DNA from 2 places in the Pseudoalteromonas thalassia genome. Region 2 is predicted to be linked to the other one. Evidence: riboswitches for the same ligand, from Rfam matches in the RefSeq annotation. Region 2 holds a riboswitch; the other holds the start of a gene.
What was found. Region 2 has a riboswitch for lysine ahead of dapA (4-hydroxy-tetrahydrodipicolinate synthase). Riboswitches for the same ligand answer to the same signal wherever they lie in the genome.
Positions count from the first base shown of each region.

Region 1: another riboswitch for lysine. It lies ahead of lysC (lysine-sensitive aspartokinase 3); the one in region 2 lies ahead of dapA (4-hydroxy-tetrahydrodipicolinate synthase).

Region 1 covers NZ_JBMMUE010000019.1:20,336-27,817, reverse strand. The annotation lists gene AAEU31_RS18025 (sodium-dependent transporter) at 1-550, opposite strand, end outside; gene AAEU31_RS18020 (4'-phosphopantetheinyl transferase family protein) at 699-1,436, shown strand; gene lysC (lysine-sensitive aspartokinase 3) at 1,413-2,792, opposite strand; lysine riboswitch at 2,874-3,046, opposite strand; gene nhaD (sodium:proton antiporter NhaD) at 3,135-4,385, opposite strand; gene AAEU31_RS18005 (MksB family condensin complex protein) at 4,534-5,808, shown strand; gene AAEU31_RS18000 (condensin complex protein MksE) at 5,811-6,356, shown strand; gene AAEU31_RS17995 (Mks condensin complex protein MksF) at 6,356-7,482, shown strand, end outside.
Region 2 covers NZ_JBMMUE010000009.1:94,090-101,571, reverse strand. The annotation lists gene AAEU31_RS12205 (PLP-dependent decarboxylase) at 1-114, opposite strand, end outside; gene AAEU31_RS12200 (2,3,4,5-tetrahydropyridine-2,6-dicarboxylate N-succinyltransferase) at 114-854, opposite strand; gene dapA (4-hydroxy-tetrahydrodipicolinate synthase) at 869-1,753, opposite strand; lysine riboswitch at 1,891-2,087, opposite strand; gene AAEU31_RS12190 (DNA-3-methyladenine glycosylase I) at 2,270-2,965, shown strand; gene AAEU31_RS12185 (protein adenylyltransferase SelO) at 2,974-4,386, shown strand; gene AAEU31_RS12180 (OmpA family protein) at 4,741-5,799, shown strand; gene AAEU31_RS12175 (OmpA family protein) at 6,270-7,337, shown strand.

The DNA.
Region 1 (7,482 bases), on a different contig from region 2:
ACGCCACTAATAACACTAGCAATAATGGCATTAAGCGGCGTGACCAAGTTTCGATACCTGATTTAACGCCTTTTAAAATAATACTCGCAGTAAGAATAAGCATCAGCGGTGTAAACACAAAGTTGCGTGCCATGGAGTCGCTGTGCAAAAAGTTACTTAACTCAGTAAAACCAAAGAAGTTTGCGATTGGCTCAAGGGCATAAGCGAGCATCCAGCCTGCGACAATCGAATAAAAGCTTAGCATTACAATCGCACCAAACAAGCCAATATAGCCTGCTGCAGCGCCTACTTTAGGCGCTGTATCTTGCCATGCATTTGATAATGCTTTTACAGGATTAGCTTGTGCTTGATGACCTAAATATAGCTCAGTATAAAGAGCCGGAAGCGCTAATAAGAAAATAACAATAAAATAAACAAGTAAGAATGCACCGCCGCCATGGTTTGCCGCTTGTGTTGGAAAGCCCCAAATATTACCTAACCCTACCGCCGCACCAGAAGCTGCTAAAACGAAACCTAATCGACTTTGAAAGCCGTCACGAACTTGTGCCATACACCTACAAATCTGTTATTATTTTTCCTCATTAAACCATAATTACAGTCAACTGCGTAAACTATTTGCGTTTGTTCGTGCCTATAAATGTGCATCTGCTGTAAAAATAAACAAAACTAAATACGAGCCTTCGTGTAAGCGTTAAACCATGAGCTGTCACTACTTTTCGAATACTCTTATCATCGAGCAGCAAAGCCAATCAACGGCCAAAAAAATTATGCTGATGGATGCAGCACGTATTGATGTTGCAAGTTTACCCGTTGATAAATTACTCAGTGAGTTTGAATTAAGTGTGCTTGAAAAACGCAAAGTCCCTGCTGCCAAGCAAGAGTACTTAGCGACTCGCTTAACGTTAAAATATTTGTATCAACACGCTTACCCTAATGACGATTTAGCCCTCAATGAAATATCGAGCCAGTTTGATGACAAAGACAGCAAGCTAAAGCTACATACCCCGGTTAGAGAACCTGTGTGGACCTGTTTATCTCATTCAAATGGTTTAATCGGTGCAGCTCTTAACCCAGAGCAGCAGCTATTTGGTTTTGATATTGAACAAAGCAGCAAGCCTCGCCCTTTTATCAAACTTGCAAAGCATTTTTATCATCAAGATGAAGTTGACTTAATTAGCCGTTTTGACACTCCCGATGAGCAGGCACAGTGCTTTTTTAGAATCTGGACATTAAAAGAAGCGCTTGCCAAAGCAAGTGCACAGCCAATTGCGAAACTACTTGCTCCTAATGTATTTGAAGAATTGAGCAAACATAATTTCAGCGCGAATAGTAACTCTATTGAAGGCTTTGATATAAGTGTTGTGGCACAAAAAAGCACTGACTGGCAGTGCTCTTTTATTAACTTTAACGAGTTACGCCGCGACTTGGCTTTCTAATAGTCGGCTATGAATAGCCTGCACGACTTCATCTGACTCGCTTTGCTCAACTAAGAAGCACAAGTTATGTTTACTTGCACCGTGGCAAATTAAACGAATATTAAAGTCACTTAATACCTGCATTAAGTTCATTTCTTGCTGACGTAATTGAATTTCAGAACCAATTAAAGCCACCAGCGTCAAGTTGTTCTCAACCGATACATGACAAAACTCAGAAAGCTTATCTAAACAGGCTTGATCAAGCTCAGGACGTGATGCATTTGGCGCGTTATCTAAAGTAATTGCAACACTGATCTCTGAGGTAGTAACCAAATCAACCGAAATATTAAACTCACTTAAAATGGTGAATACACGTGCTAAGAAACCACTCGCAAGAAGCATTTCTGGGCTTTTAACGGTTAATAGAATTTGGTTTTTACGCTGCGTTACTGCACGAATACCCGGTTGCTGAGACTTTTCTTTTTCAATCCATGTACCGCCTAATTGCGGCTCACGGCTTGAACCAACAAACACACTAATATGGCTACGGCTCGCTGGTAAGATAGTTGCAGGATGCAGCACTTTTGCTCCAAACGTGGCCATTTCTGCCGCTTCATCAAAGCTTAAGCGAGCAATTGGGCTTGCTTTGGCGCATAAACGCGGATCAGTACTGAAAATACCCACAACATCGGTCCAAATATGCACGCTTTTTGCGTTAATTGCTTCAGCGAGTAATGCAGCACTGTAATCTGAACCACCACGCCCTAAAGTCGTTGTTTGATTATGTTCATTGCTACCAATAAAGCCTTGAGTTACCACAACTTGCTCATCAAGTAGCGGCACTAAATGCTCTTTAGCAGCCGCAGCGGTTGCTGCAACATTAGGTGTTGCTTTAGCAAATTGGCTATCTGTTTTTAGCACCTTACGTACATCAAAACGCACCGCATCAAGACCTTGACCACGTAATACTTTAGTGAACAAATACGATGATAAACGCTCACCAAAGCTCAGTAGCTCATCTTGCTCAGCTGCTGACTTAACCCCTTCTGATGCCAAAGTTTGAAAAGCCTTAAGCGTTTCATTAAAGCCATGTGCTAAATCAGCATCGAGCGACAGCTCTGCCAAAATTGCTTCTTGAATGGCGACTACGCCGGTAATGTGCTCATCACGCTCAACCGCGCTCAAATCACGTTTACACAATGCAACTAAATGGTTTGTCACGCCAGCACTGGCACTCACAGCAACAATACGTACTTGGTTATCAGCACAAACGATTTCTGCGCAGCGGCTCATAGCATCAAAGTTAGCTACACTGGTACCGCCAAATTTTGCAACAACGTAATCTGATTTTGTATTGGCGGCTAATTGGGTATTCATGTCGTCTCCTTTTGTGGAAAACTATCCACAGTAAATCAAGAAGAACTCGGCAAGGGGGTGCTTTGAAAATAAAGAGTAGTCCATGCCAGAAGCTCTCCACCTAGTTTGGTGACAGTTTTGAGGATTCAGCCCCATAAACCGAAAAATAACCGTGACGTCCGGATAATTTTCTCGGCGAGTACTTCCCTCATTAATGGTCATCGGCGTTCGTCACCTCACATTAACTACCTAAGTATCGCACCTCTTCTGAATGTTAAGTTAACACCTGGTTAAAATAACAAAGCCTGCTGTTAAAAGCAGGCTTCGAAAGTTAACGTTTAGACGTCTAGCTGTCAAGTTGTTTTATGAAATTAAACTGCCCGCTAAGTGCGAACCGTAATAACCTACTGTGTATGAAATCAATAAATACACCGACATTCTTAGGTAACTCATAAATGTAAGCGCTTTTACTTTACTCATAGCGATAATACCCGCCGCAGAACCGATAATAAGCATTGAGCCACCTACCCCTGTTGCGTAAGTAAATGATAGCCATTGCTGTGGACTCATCACAATATCTGCTTTTAAGAGTGCTGCAGTTAAAGGTACGTTATCTACCGCCGCCGATAATAGCCCCATTAAGTAATTGGCATATTCAGGCGCCATCAATTCATAAAGGTTAGTAAATTTAGCAAGCATGCCAACTTCTTTTAATGCGCCAACCAGCAATAACACACCCACAAAGAACAATAAGGTGTCGTACTCAATTTCACGAATATAATCGATGATTTTTTTGTTCACATCTTTTTTGCGCATTAAAAATTGCGCAACCAAAAACATCAGTGATAAACCAAATAAAAAGGTTAATAGCGGTGGCACACTATAAAGTACGCTTAAAGTTAACGTGGCTATGATGGTCGAGAAGAAGATAACCGCAATGGTAATATCGGTTTTTTCTATACGACGAGCTGTTTGCTTTTCAAATACCACATTACCCGACATACCCACCGATAACATTGCCGCTAACAATGCAACACTTGCAAGTGCAGGTACAATTAATAATAACAAGTTAGCAATGGTGACTTTTTCGTCTAAGAAAATCATTAGCGTTGTAACATCACCCGTGATCAACGACACCCCACCCGAGTTAACACTGAATACAATTAAGGTTGCGTATTTTATTAATTTTTTAGGATCTAACTTCAGTGACATCACTACCGCAAGCGAGATTAAAGTTGCGGTTATGTTGTCTGATATCGATGAAAATAAAAACGCAAAACCACCAATCAAAAACATCAGCTTTCGTTCACTGATTTGATTTGGCATAATTTTATGCACAATATTCTGGATAAAGCCTTTAGAGTTTAAATACGCTACAAAGGTCATCGCAGCCATTAAAAATAGCCACAAAGTCGCGATTTCTAATATATTGTGATCCAGTTGATGTTGTATGGTTTCTGGGCTTTGCCCATGAATCGGAGAGATAAATAAGATAATCCAGCATAAAGTACCAAAAAAAAGCGTCGTTTTGGCCTTGTTAACATGGATAATATCCTCTATAACGATAAGCAAAAATGCCACCGCTATCAGGGTTAGGATAAGTGGGGTTACCATGGTGTTTGAACAACCTTTATAATAATGTAAAAATTGTAAGACGAGTGTTTCGGCGCGGATTCTAGCAGCATCGACAGCATAAAACTATTCTCAATTACATAATTTACTACTAATCGCTAACACCAAAGTCTGAATTTACTGGAGCCTTATGATCCCAGCTAAAAAGTTATTAAATACCCTTACAGAGCATTGGGGGGTGTTAGAATTATTATTTAAACGTTTTAAAATGGCTGATTTCAGCTTGAAAGACGTACAAAATGCGATAAAACAAAAACAACCCACTTGGTCAAATGAACGCATTTATAAAGAAACAAATCGTTTATTGAATCAAGACATCATTATTCCACTGGCTAAGTCATCGCAGTTAGAAATCAACCGCGCGATCGCCGATTTTGCAACTTTCTTGCTACAAGAAGAGCACCTAGGTCTTGCCCAAGAAATTAGTGTGCTCGTTGATGACCTTGCTCGCCTTGGTAACCGCCTTGCTAAAGCGGGTGAAATTGAAGATTACGACGAGCTACGCCGCTTTAGCCGCATTATGGATGATCGGGTTCGCAAAATAATGAAATTGTTTGCCCATAATGAAAACGCAATTTTAAATATTGTTGAGCAAGCCAAAGCTAACAATGCAGTGCAATCTTTGCAAAAGCGCTATCAAGCAGTCATTGAAGCGTTCGATGAATACATTGAACCTATGCTTGAAATGGTTGATATTCGTGGTGATTTTCATGCTTGCTTTCACACCATCGAATCGCAAATTAGCACGCAAATAGAGCAAATTGACCGCCTAGGTAAGTCATATCAAGACAAGCGCATGCTTGAACAATTACGTACCCGTATTTTAGAAATGCATTTAATTGGTCGTGAAAGCTTACGTAAAAGCGCCGATATGCTGATGCCGCTGCGTGAAGAATTACGCCGCAATAACCTAATTACTCGCCAAGCGGCTAAAGTGCTTGGTTTAGTGCGTAAAAATGGCGTCGATAACATGTTAAGTGCGGTACAGCCTAATTTTGTTTCCGACGCACAGCGTTTTTCACTTGGTCAGCAACGTCATATCGTGGCCTATATGGCAGGCTTAGTCGATTTTGAGCACGATGAATATCAGCTTCCTGAACAGGATGATGTACCTGCGTATCAAAGTCCGCATATTCCTGATTACAACGATGTTAAAACCCAATTTAGAAAACGCTTTAAAAAAGCCAGCAAAAAAGCTCAGCCACTCCTTAGTTTTTTAGATGAAAGCTACCCTGATCTAGAGGCTGACGAAATGCTGTTCTTGTATCAAAAACTAATTAGCGATGGCGACCTTGAGATAAGCCAAAGCCAAGAGAAAGTAAAAATAAAAATTGCCCAGCAACACTTCTCTCTTTACCCATTTAACTCATCGATTGCTGACGATAAAAAAGCAACAGAGCAATAACCATGACAGATATTAATTTAGATGATTTAACGCATCTGCAAGCTATTAATAAAAAGCTCACATCAGGCTACCACATTAGTGAGCAAGACACGCTTATGTGGCAAGAGCTTGACCAACACATTGATGCTTATCGCGCGTTATTTAACGCCCTTGGCCATGACCTACAACACGATAGCCGTGGCTTTTACTATTTTGGCAGCGACGAAAGCACCCCAAACATGGGTAAAATTTCGCGTGCCATTGCCCTGACTATCTACATCTTGATTGAGCACTATGCCAATACGGGTAAAGATCCAATGCGTGCCTTGTTTGATGAAGTAAACGACCTAGAACTGATGCAAACCTTAGTGCAAATCAACAAGCACCTGTTTGATCAATTAGAAATCTTCTCAGGCTCAGATTTACGCAAAGACGTTTACCTGCGAATGGTACGTTTAGGTCTTGCGCGCGAAGTAGAAAACGGCTTTATGCTGCAAGCGCCAATTTATCGTTATATCGATGCATTAATGGAAGTAAACGAAGAAACCTACTTAGGAGATGACGAATAATGCAAAGCCAAAGCCTTTACGGACTCAGCAAACTTGCGCTTTTAAATACCGCAGGCTATGCAAAATGCGTGATCCCGCTGGATAAAAGTAGCTCAATCTGTGCGCCAAATAATACCGGTAAAAGCTCGGTGATTAATGCTCTGCAATTTCCACTCATTAATGATTTACGTTTAACAGAATGGGATGGCCACGATTTAGACGAAACCCGAAAGTTCTACTTTTCGTCAGATCAATCCTATATTTTACTTGAAGCTGACTTACCTAATGGTCCTGTGGTGATTGGTGTTGCCGGCCTTGGTAAAATTGCCGGATATGCGCATCAGTTTTTTTGCTACCAAGGTAAGTTAAACCTAGAGCACTACACCCAAGGCAAGACCATTGTAAAATTCACCAAGCTCTTTAATCACTTAAAAGAGCAAGGTTTCAATCCAATTGAATTAAAAGCGCAAGAATTAAACGCCCTGCTCACTGGCGGCGCAACTCCGTTTGATGGCGATATCAACTTAAAGATGATCCCCCTCAATAACGTGCAAGACTCAGCGATTTACAAAGAAATTTTCCGCCGTATTCTTAACTTGCATAAGTTAGGTGCCAGTGATGTTAAGCGCTTTATGCTACGTGTATTTGAGCGTCATATGTCAAACTCACGGGTCGACTTTTATGAAGTGTGGCGACGTTCATTTGATAAAGTGAATCGCGCTAAACGTGAATTAAAAGCCCTTGAGTCAATGCAAGAGCCAATCGCAGCTCTTGAGTCTATGCTTGAAAACCAAACAGTTTTAAAAGGTAAGCTTGCTGCCTATGCGCCAAAAATTGACCAAGCACTGATTGACTTTGAAACCTATCAACAAGAGCAACTATCTGAGCTAAACATTGCCCTTGAAGATATCGAACTCGAAAAGCATGAGTTCGAACAAAAGCAGCAGCTGTATATTCAGCAATCGCGTGATATTGAACGTAAACAAACACAAATTGAACAATGGTTTTTAGACTATCGAGCGCTTAAATCTGAGTTTGAATTGGTGAATAAAGCCACCTTAAAAGTAAGCCTTACGCAACTTAAGCAAGATTATGAATCGCTATCGCATTCATTAAGCAGTGCCCAAGGTCAAAGCTTACACACCCT
Region 2 (7,482 bases):
TAGTTGATTTAAATGTGCAGTTAATTTATCTAAATCATAGATAAAAAATGGCGTATCAAGATGTGTTGAAACTTGTTCAACCGCTTGCTTGATGGGCGTGCTCAAAAAGCTCATTAACGTAAAACCTCTTCTAACAATAATGATGCATCGCTTTGTTCGTCACGGTATTTCACGATCAATGCACAAGACATGCTTAAACCTTGCTCGCGAGCCCATGCATTTGAAGCAGGGCGAGAACCTGGGATTACAATCGCGTTTTCTGGAATTGCTTCACCTTTGTTTAGCTGGCGCTCATTAACACAATCGTAGACAGGGATGGTTGCAGATAAGCGCACACCCGGCGCAAGTACAGCACCTTTTTTCACAACCACACCTTCAACAATAACGCAGCCTGCACCGATGAAAGCGTCATCTTCAATAACCACAGGGCTGGCACCAATTGGCTCAAGCACGCCACCTAACTGTACTGCTGCACTTAGGTGAACATTTTTACCTACTTGTGCGCATGAACCCACTAATGCGTGACTGTCGACCATCGTGCCTTCGTCGATGAACGCACCAATATTTACATACGCTGGTGGCATAATAATCGTGCCTTTAGCAACGTGTGCGCCACGACGAACACTGCTACCACCTGGTACCATACGCACGCCGGCATTTGCAGCAAAGCCCTGTGGTGCTAGGTTGTGCTTATCCACAAAACCACCCGGGAACTCGGTATTAGTACCATTTTTGAAGGCTTCTAAAATGCCTTGTTTAACTTCAACATTGGCATGCCAGTTGCCATTTTCGTCTTGTGTAGCTGCGCGCACTGCGCCCGATTCTAAGTTGTTTAATAATTCTAACCAGCTCATGATAAAACCTGTTTTTAGTTCCAAGATAAAATAGTGTTGTTTGCGTGGGTGATGCTGTCTGTTTGCTCTAGCTCTAAATGCGTAAGCGGCGGACGTAAATGCGGGGTATTTATTTTACCTTGCAGGTGCATCAGTACTTTTACGGGGATTGGATTTGCGACAGCAAATAAGCTTTGAATCGCTTGCGACCAATCGGTGAATAGATTTGGATATTGACCACTTAAACTGCGTTTAACAAACTCATGGGTTTGACTCGGCCAAGCATTTGCGGCAACCGAAACTAAGCCTTTTGCACCAGCTTGAGCAAAATACGGCATAAGTGCATCATCACCACTGAAGATAGCCAGTGTTGGTGACGCCGTTCTAAAGCCTTCAAATTTGCTAATGTCACCACTGGCTTCTTTCAAAGCCCAAAGGTTTTTGTGCTCAGCAAGGTTTTTGATCACCTGCGGTGAAATCTCAACTGCACTACGTCCTGGTACGTTATACAACATACAAGGGTGATGACTTGCGTTAAGTAGGCTTTCAAACCAATGTGTTTGGCCAACAACCCCAGGTTTTGCATACAGAGGAGAGCCCAATAGATAGCCATGAATAGGTAGTTGGTTGCAGTATTCAACCCAAGCAATTTGCTGCTTAAGGTTCATGCCGCCCACAGCGACCATAAGTGGTACAGTCGGTGATAATTGGCAAACATGCTCAACAATGGCTTGTTGCTCTTTAAGTGAAAGCGCCAGTCCTTCGCCGGTGCTGCCAAGCAATAAAATGCCGTTATTAGCATCTTGCTGCTCGGCGACCAGTTGCCCAAGGGCCGTATAATCGACCTCGCCAGATTCAGAAAATGGCGTGACAAGCGCTGTCCATAGTGGATAGTCGTATAAATCAAAATTGTTGATCATCTCTCACGAACTTATAAGGTATTCGAAGAGTTTATGCGGGAGCAATTGAATGGAGCCGCATGTCGTCGTTCGAACAAGGTATAATTCGAAGAGCGAATGGGCTTAAAATAATAAAGACGCAACGGCCTTATTATACTAAGACCAGAAGCTCTCCACCAAACTAATCAATAGCATTTTGCTATTGTTGGTGACAGTCGCTGGGATTCAGCCCAGTCGCCCGAAATAAGCACCTCACAAACGGTGTTACTTCTCGGCGTTAATTCCCCTCACGTATGATCAACAGAGTCTGTGCTCCTCCCATACGCTACCTGAATAACGCACCTCTTCCAGCCCTTTATGCTCGCTTTATAGCTTAAAGCCAACATAGTTAAATAGGGTATCAGCGGCGATTAAAGCATTTTAGCCATCTAGGTGTCAAGGCGGAGTATTCGTTTTTTTAGTGACCGATTTTGCAACATGGTTACGTATAAGCGTGTTTTTAGTACACTAGTATTACCCAGACGAATTGGAAGAAGAATGGAAAAGTTTAACGATATCTATCAGCGAGCTGTCACCCGTAAGGGCAGTGAAGAAATGCTACTTGCACTGCTTTCTGACCCGCTTGATAGCTCTGACATTGCCAAAATGCATGATGACTTATGGTTGGAAGAGTTAACGCGTAAAGTGTTCCAAAGTGGTTTTTACTGGTCTGTTATCAATAGTAAGTGGTCAGGATTTCGAGAGGTATTTTGGGACTTCAGTGTTGAGAAACTATTAATGATGCCACCTGATATGCTCGAGCAAAAAGCCAGTGATGAACGTATTATTCGTAACTTTAAAAAAGTACAAACGATCCCTGAAAATGCCTACATGATCCATGAAGTAGCCGAAAAACATGGTAGTTTCAGCCAATTTGTAGCTGATTGGCCAGTAAATAATATTATCGGTTTGTGGGCTTACTTAAAAAAGCATGGTGCGCGACTAGGTGGGAACACAGGGCCTTATGCATTGCGTGCCATGGGTAAGGATACTTTTTTACTGTCTCGAGACGTAGAAAATTATTTACGTGCTCATGAATTAATTGACGGTGGCTTACAAACTAAAAAGTCATTACAAGCTGCACAAGATTTTTTCAACGAGCTACAACAACAAAGTGGCTTTAGCCTGCAAGCGTTAAGTCAATTAGTTGCTTATGGGGTAGGCGATAACCGCGTTGGCATAGCTGCGCGATAGGATTTTTTATGAAACTGCAAACTAGGTATACCGATATCAGCGAACTATTGGCTATTGAAGATATGCCTACTCGCGCCGCTGATCCCGCATTATTGTTATTCAATGATAAATTAGCTCAGTCGCTTGGTATTAATCATGATCCAGAATACCTAGCAGGACAGTTAAGTGGCTCAATAACTGATGACAGCGTAAAGCCTATTGCTTTAGGTTACTCAGGGCATCAATTTGGTCATTTCTCACCACGTCTGGGGGATGGCAGAGCGCATTTGCTTGGAGCAGTTAAAGACGTTGAAGGAGTACTGTGGGACATACAGCTTAAAGGGGCGGGTGCTACAGTGTTTTCACGTGGTGGTGATGGACGTTGTGCGATTGGGCCGGCGGTTCGTGAGTTTATAATGAGCGAAGCGATGGCTGCATTAGGTGTCGCGACAACTCGCTGCTTAGCTGTTGTTACTACCGGCGAAACGGTGTATCGACAACCACCTCGGCCAGGCGCTGTCGTAACTCGCGTAGCAAAAAGTCATATTCGCGTTGGTTCATTTCAGTATTTAGCAACCCAGGGCGATATTGAAGGCTTAGAAAAGTTAGTTGATTACGCACTCAGTTGTCATTTCCCAGAGATAGATACGCGTGCAGAGCAACGTTATGTAGACTTTTTAACCGCAGTCATAGATAAGCAAATTGAGCTTATCATCAGTTGGATGCGAGTGGGATTCATCCATGGTGTAATGAATACAGACAATACATTAGTGAGTGGTGAAACCATTGATTACGGCCCATGCGCTATGATGAACCAGTTTGACTTTGATACTGTGTTTAGTTCCATAGACCATCAAGGGCGCTATGCATTCGGTAACCAACCAAACATTGCGAATTGGAATTGCGCGCGATTAGCTGAGAGCTTGCTGCCATTATTTAAAAATGAACAGCAAGCTTTGTCGTTATTATCCAGTGCAGTAAATAGTTTTGCTGAAAAGTTTAATCATGCATTTACTACAATGTGGCGACGGAAGTTAGGACTTCTAGATGAACACGACGATAACCAAGCTTTAGTGACTGAGTTACTCACTCTGATGCAGCAAAATAACCTTGATTATACTAATACTTTCAATGCTCTTACGGAGTCATTACTTGCGGATTTTGCATTACCGGATAGTATTAAGGGGTGGGCTGCAAAGTGGCGAGTCAGAACATCAGCTGAAAGTTATGACATCATGCGTGCTGTTAATCCTGCAGTCATTCCACGCAACCATAATATTGAAATGATCTTGGCGGAATATGAAAAAACAGGATGTAGTTCAATGCTGAATGGCTTTTTGTCAGTTTTATCAAAGCCCTACGTTTATGATCAGCAATTCGAATCTTGGTATGAGCCACCTGAAAATGGCGATGCTAATTATCAAACATTTTGTGGTACCTAATGCATTTGTACTTGCTTGAAATAAAAAGTGTTTATTTAGTTTTTTTAAATGCTTGCTGATTGAGCAGAATAAACGCAAGTGCTATCATAGAATGGAGTTAACTTATTGCTTTAGATGATGATCTAATACGACTTTAGAATCATGTTAGACGTAATTTAAATAATTCTTTTGTTATATTGGATTCAGCTTTATTAAGTATTAAGCATCAAGTGTTAAGCATTGATAATTAATAAATAAGTAAAATTGTGGCTTATGAACTATCGTAAGATTGATTTTTTGAGCTACTCAACAGTTTTTAAATACTCAACAAACATTAGCTGAAAACAGCTTTATTGTGAAAATGGGAAGGAAATAATGAAACTAAAATCACTTACTATTGCGTTAGCACTGGCTGCAACGAGTTCTACAGCCCTCGCTGCTGAAAAAGAAGGTTTTTATATTGGCGCATTTGGCGACTATTACGACAATTCTTGGGAAAATGTTCGTGATTATCCGCCAGGTGGATTGAATGTTGATGACTCAACTGGTTGGGGCTTAGAGTTAGGCTATCGTTTCAGTGATTACTGGAGCGCGCGTCTAGAATATGCAGACATGGACTTTGATTGGACTGCAGATTTAGCTAATGGTACTTCAACTAGTGGCTCTGAAAGCGGCGAGCGTTACGGTATTGATGCTTTATATCACTTAGGTGGCGGCCCATTCTATGGTATTTTTGGTCTTAAGAACTTAAGTGCTCTAGATGAAAACTTAACGTTTGCTAACGTTGGTGCCGGTTATCAGCACTACTTTACAGACAATTTCGCATTTAACGCTGAAACGTCTTTATATCAAGGTCTTGATCGTGGTTACACTGATGTTGGCGCTAAATTAGGTTTCAGCTATATTTTCGGTAACCAAAGCTCATCTGAGCCAGTAGAGCCTGCGCCGGTTGTTAGCGCTCCAACTGATAGCGATAATGATGGTGTTATGGATGCTGATGATCAGTGTGCTAACACACCAATGACTGATGCAGTAGATAGCACAGGCTGTACATTATACGAAGAAAAAGAAGCAACTATCACCTTGTTAGTTACTTTCCCGCATGATGTAGCAGAAGTACCAAACAAATACTTCAGCGATATTGCAGATGTGGCTGCGTTTATGAAAGAAAACCAAGACACATCAGTTGTATTAGAAGGCCACGCCTCTGCAGTGGGTGATGCTGACTATAATATGAAGCTTTCAGAAAAGCGCGCTCAAGATGTTGCTGATGAACTTATCAAAGACGGTATCGCTGCAGATAGAATTTCGACAGTTGGATACGGTGAAGAGCGTTTGAAAAATAAAGCCTACACACTGGAAGCACATGCTGAAAACCGTCGTGTAGAAGCGCAAATTACTAGCGTTGAACGTGTAAAAGTTCTTCGTAAATAAGACTAAACTATTATAAATATGTAAATACTCCTATATTTATAAATAGTTACAAATAGTAAAGCCGAGCCAAGTAGTTGGTTCGGCTTTATTTTTTTAATTTAAGATCATAATTATTTTTCGATTAAATAAAATAATCTTCAGAATGTACCTTTTGTTAAATGATAATTTAAGTGAATATTGATTTGAATCATCAAAGTAACTATCAACCATTTGTGCTATAGCTTTTTTAGTTACCTTGTAGAATAATTATTAGGTAATATAATTATTTTTACTGTAATGTTTTTTTAGTATCAATATTGTTGGATTTATATTGATTCTTTTTACGTCGCTGTATTTAGTTGGTGTTGTTAAATTAAGAAAATTTATTATGTTGTTTGGGTTTATTAAGTTTGGATTAATTACTCATCAACTATCTTGACGGAATGTAGGCTACACGGCCTTAAGTTATCTTAAATGGAAGGGAATGAAACATGAAACTGAAACCACTTACAATTGCTTTAGCGCTTGCTGCAACAAGTGCCTCAACAATCGCAGCCGAGAAACAAGGTTTTTATATTGGTGCGTTTGGTGATTACTACGATAATTCTTGGGAGAATATCCGTGATTATCCGCCAGGTGGCCTAGACGTAGACGACTCAACAGGGTGGGGTTTAGAGCTTGGTTATCGCTTTAGCGATTACTGGAGTGCCCGCTTAGAATACGCAGATATGGATTTCGATTGGAACGTGACCGACAACGATGGAACTACAATGAGTGGTTCTGAAAGCGGTAAGCGTTACGGTATCGATGGTTTGTATCACTTTGGCGGTGGCCCATTCTACGGTATTTTCGGTTTGAAAAACCTTGACGCTGTTGATGAAGATTTAATGTTTGCTAACGTGGGTGCCGGTTACCAGCACTACTTTACAGATAACTTTGCATTTAACGCAGAAACTTCTTTATACCAAGGTCTTGACCGTGGTTACACTGATGTTGGTGCTAAATTAGGTTTCAGCTATATCTTTGGTGATCAAAGCGAACCAGAGCCAGTTGAGCCAGCACCTGCAGTAGTACCTGTTCCGGTTGAGCCAGTTGATAGCGATGGCGACAGCATTCCTGATGCAGATGACCAATGCGCTAATACTCCTATGACAGATGCTGTAGATGCTTCTGGTTGTACATTATACGAAGACCGTGAAGTAACGAAGAGCTTACTAATCACATTCCCTAACAATACATCTAAAGTTTCACAACAATATTTAGATGATATTGACAGTGCAGCTGCATTCTTAAAAGAGCATCCAGGCACTGATGTTGTATTAGAAGGTCACACTTCATCTGTTGGTAAAGCAGATTACAATAAGTGGTTATCGAAAAAACGTGCTGATGCAGTCGCTAAGAAGCTTATTGAAGATGGTATTGATGCGATGCGCCTAACTACAGTTGGTTATGGTGAAGAGCGTCTTAAAAATCCAGCTAACACGCCGGAAGCACATGCAGAAAACCGTCGTGTAGAAGCAAAAGTTAAAGTTATTGAACGTGTTAAAGTAGAGCGTTAATAGTTAGACTTTGCATTGAGTTTAAAACCCAGCCTAGTGCTGGGTTTTTTGCCTTTAAAACACAGATAGGAATGATTCTTAATAAATATTCATCAGAATAGCTTTTTTTTTTAGTACTATTCATGTTATTTATACTGAATATAAA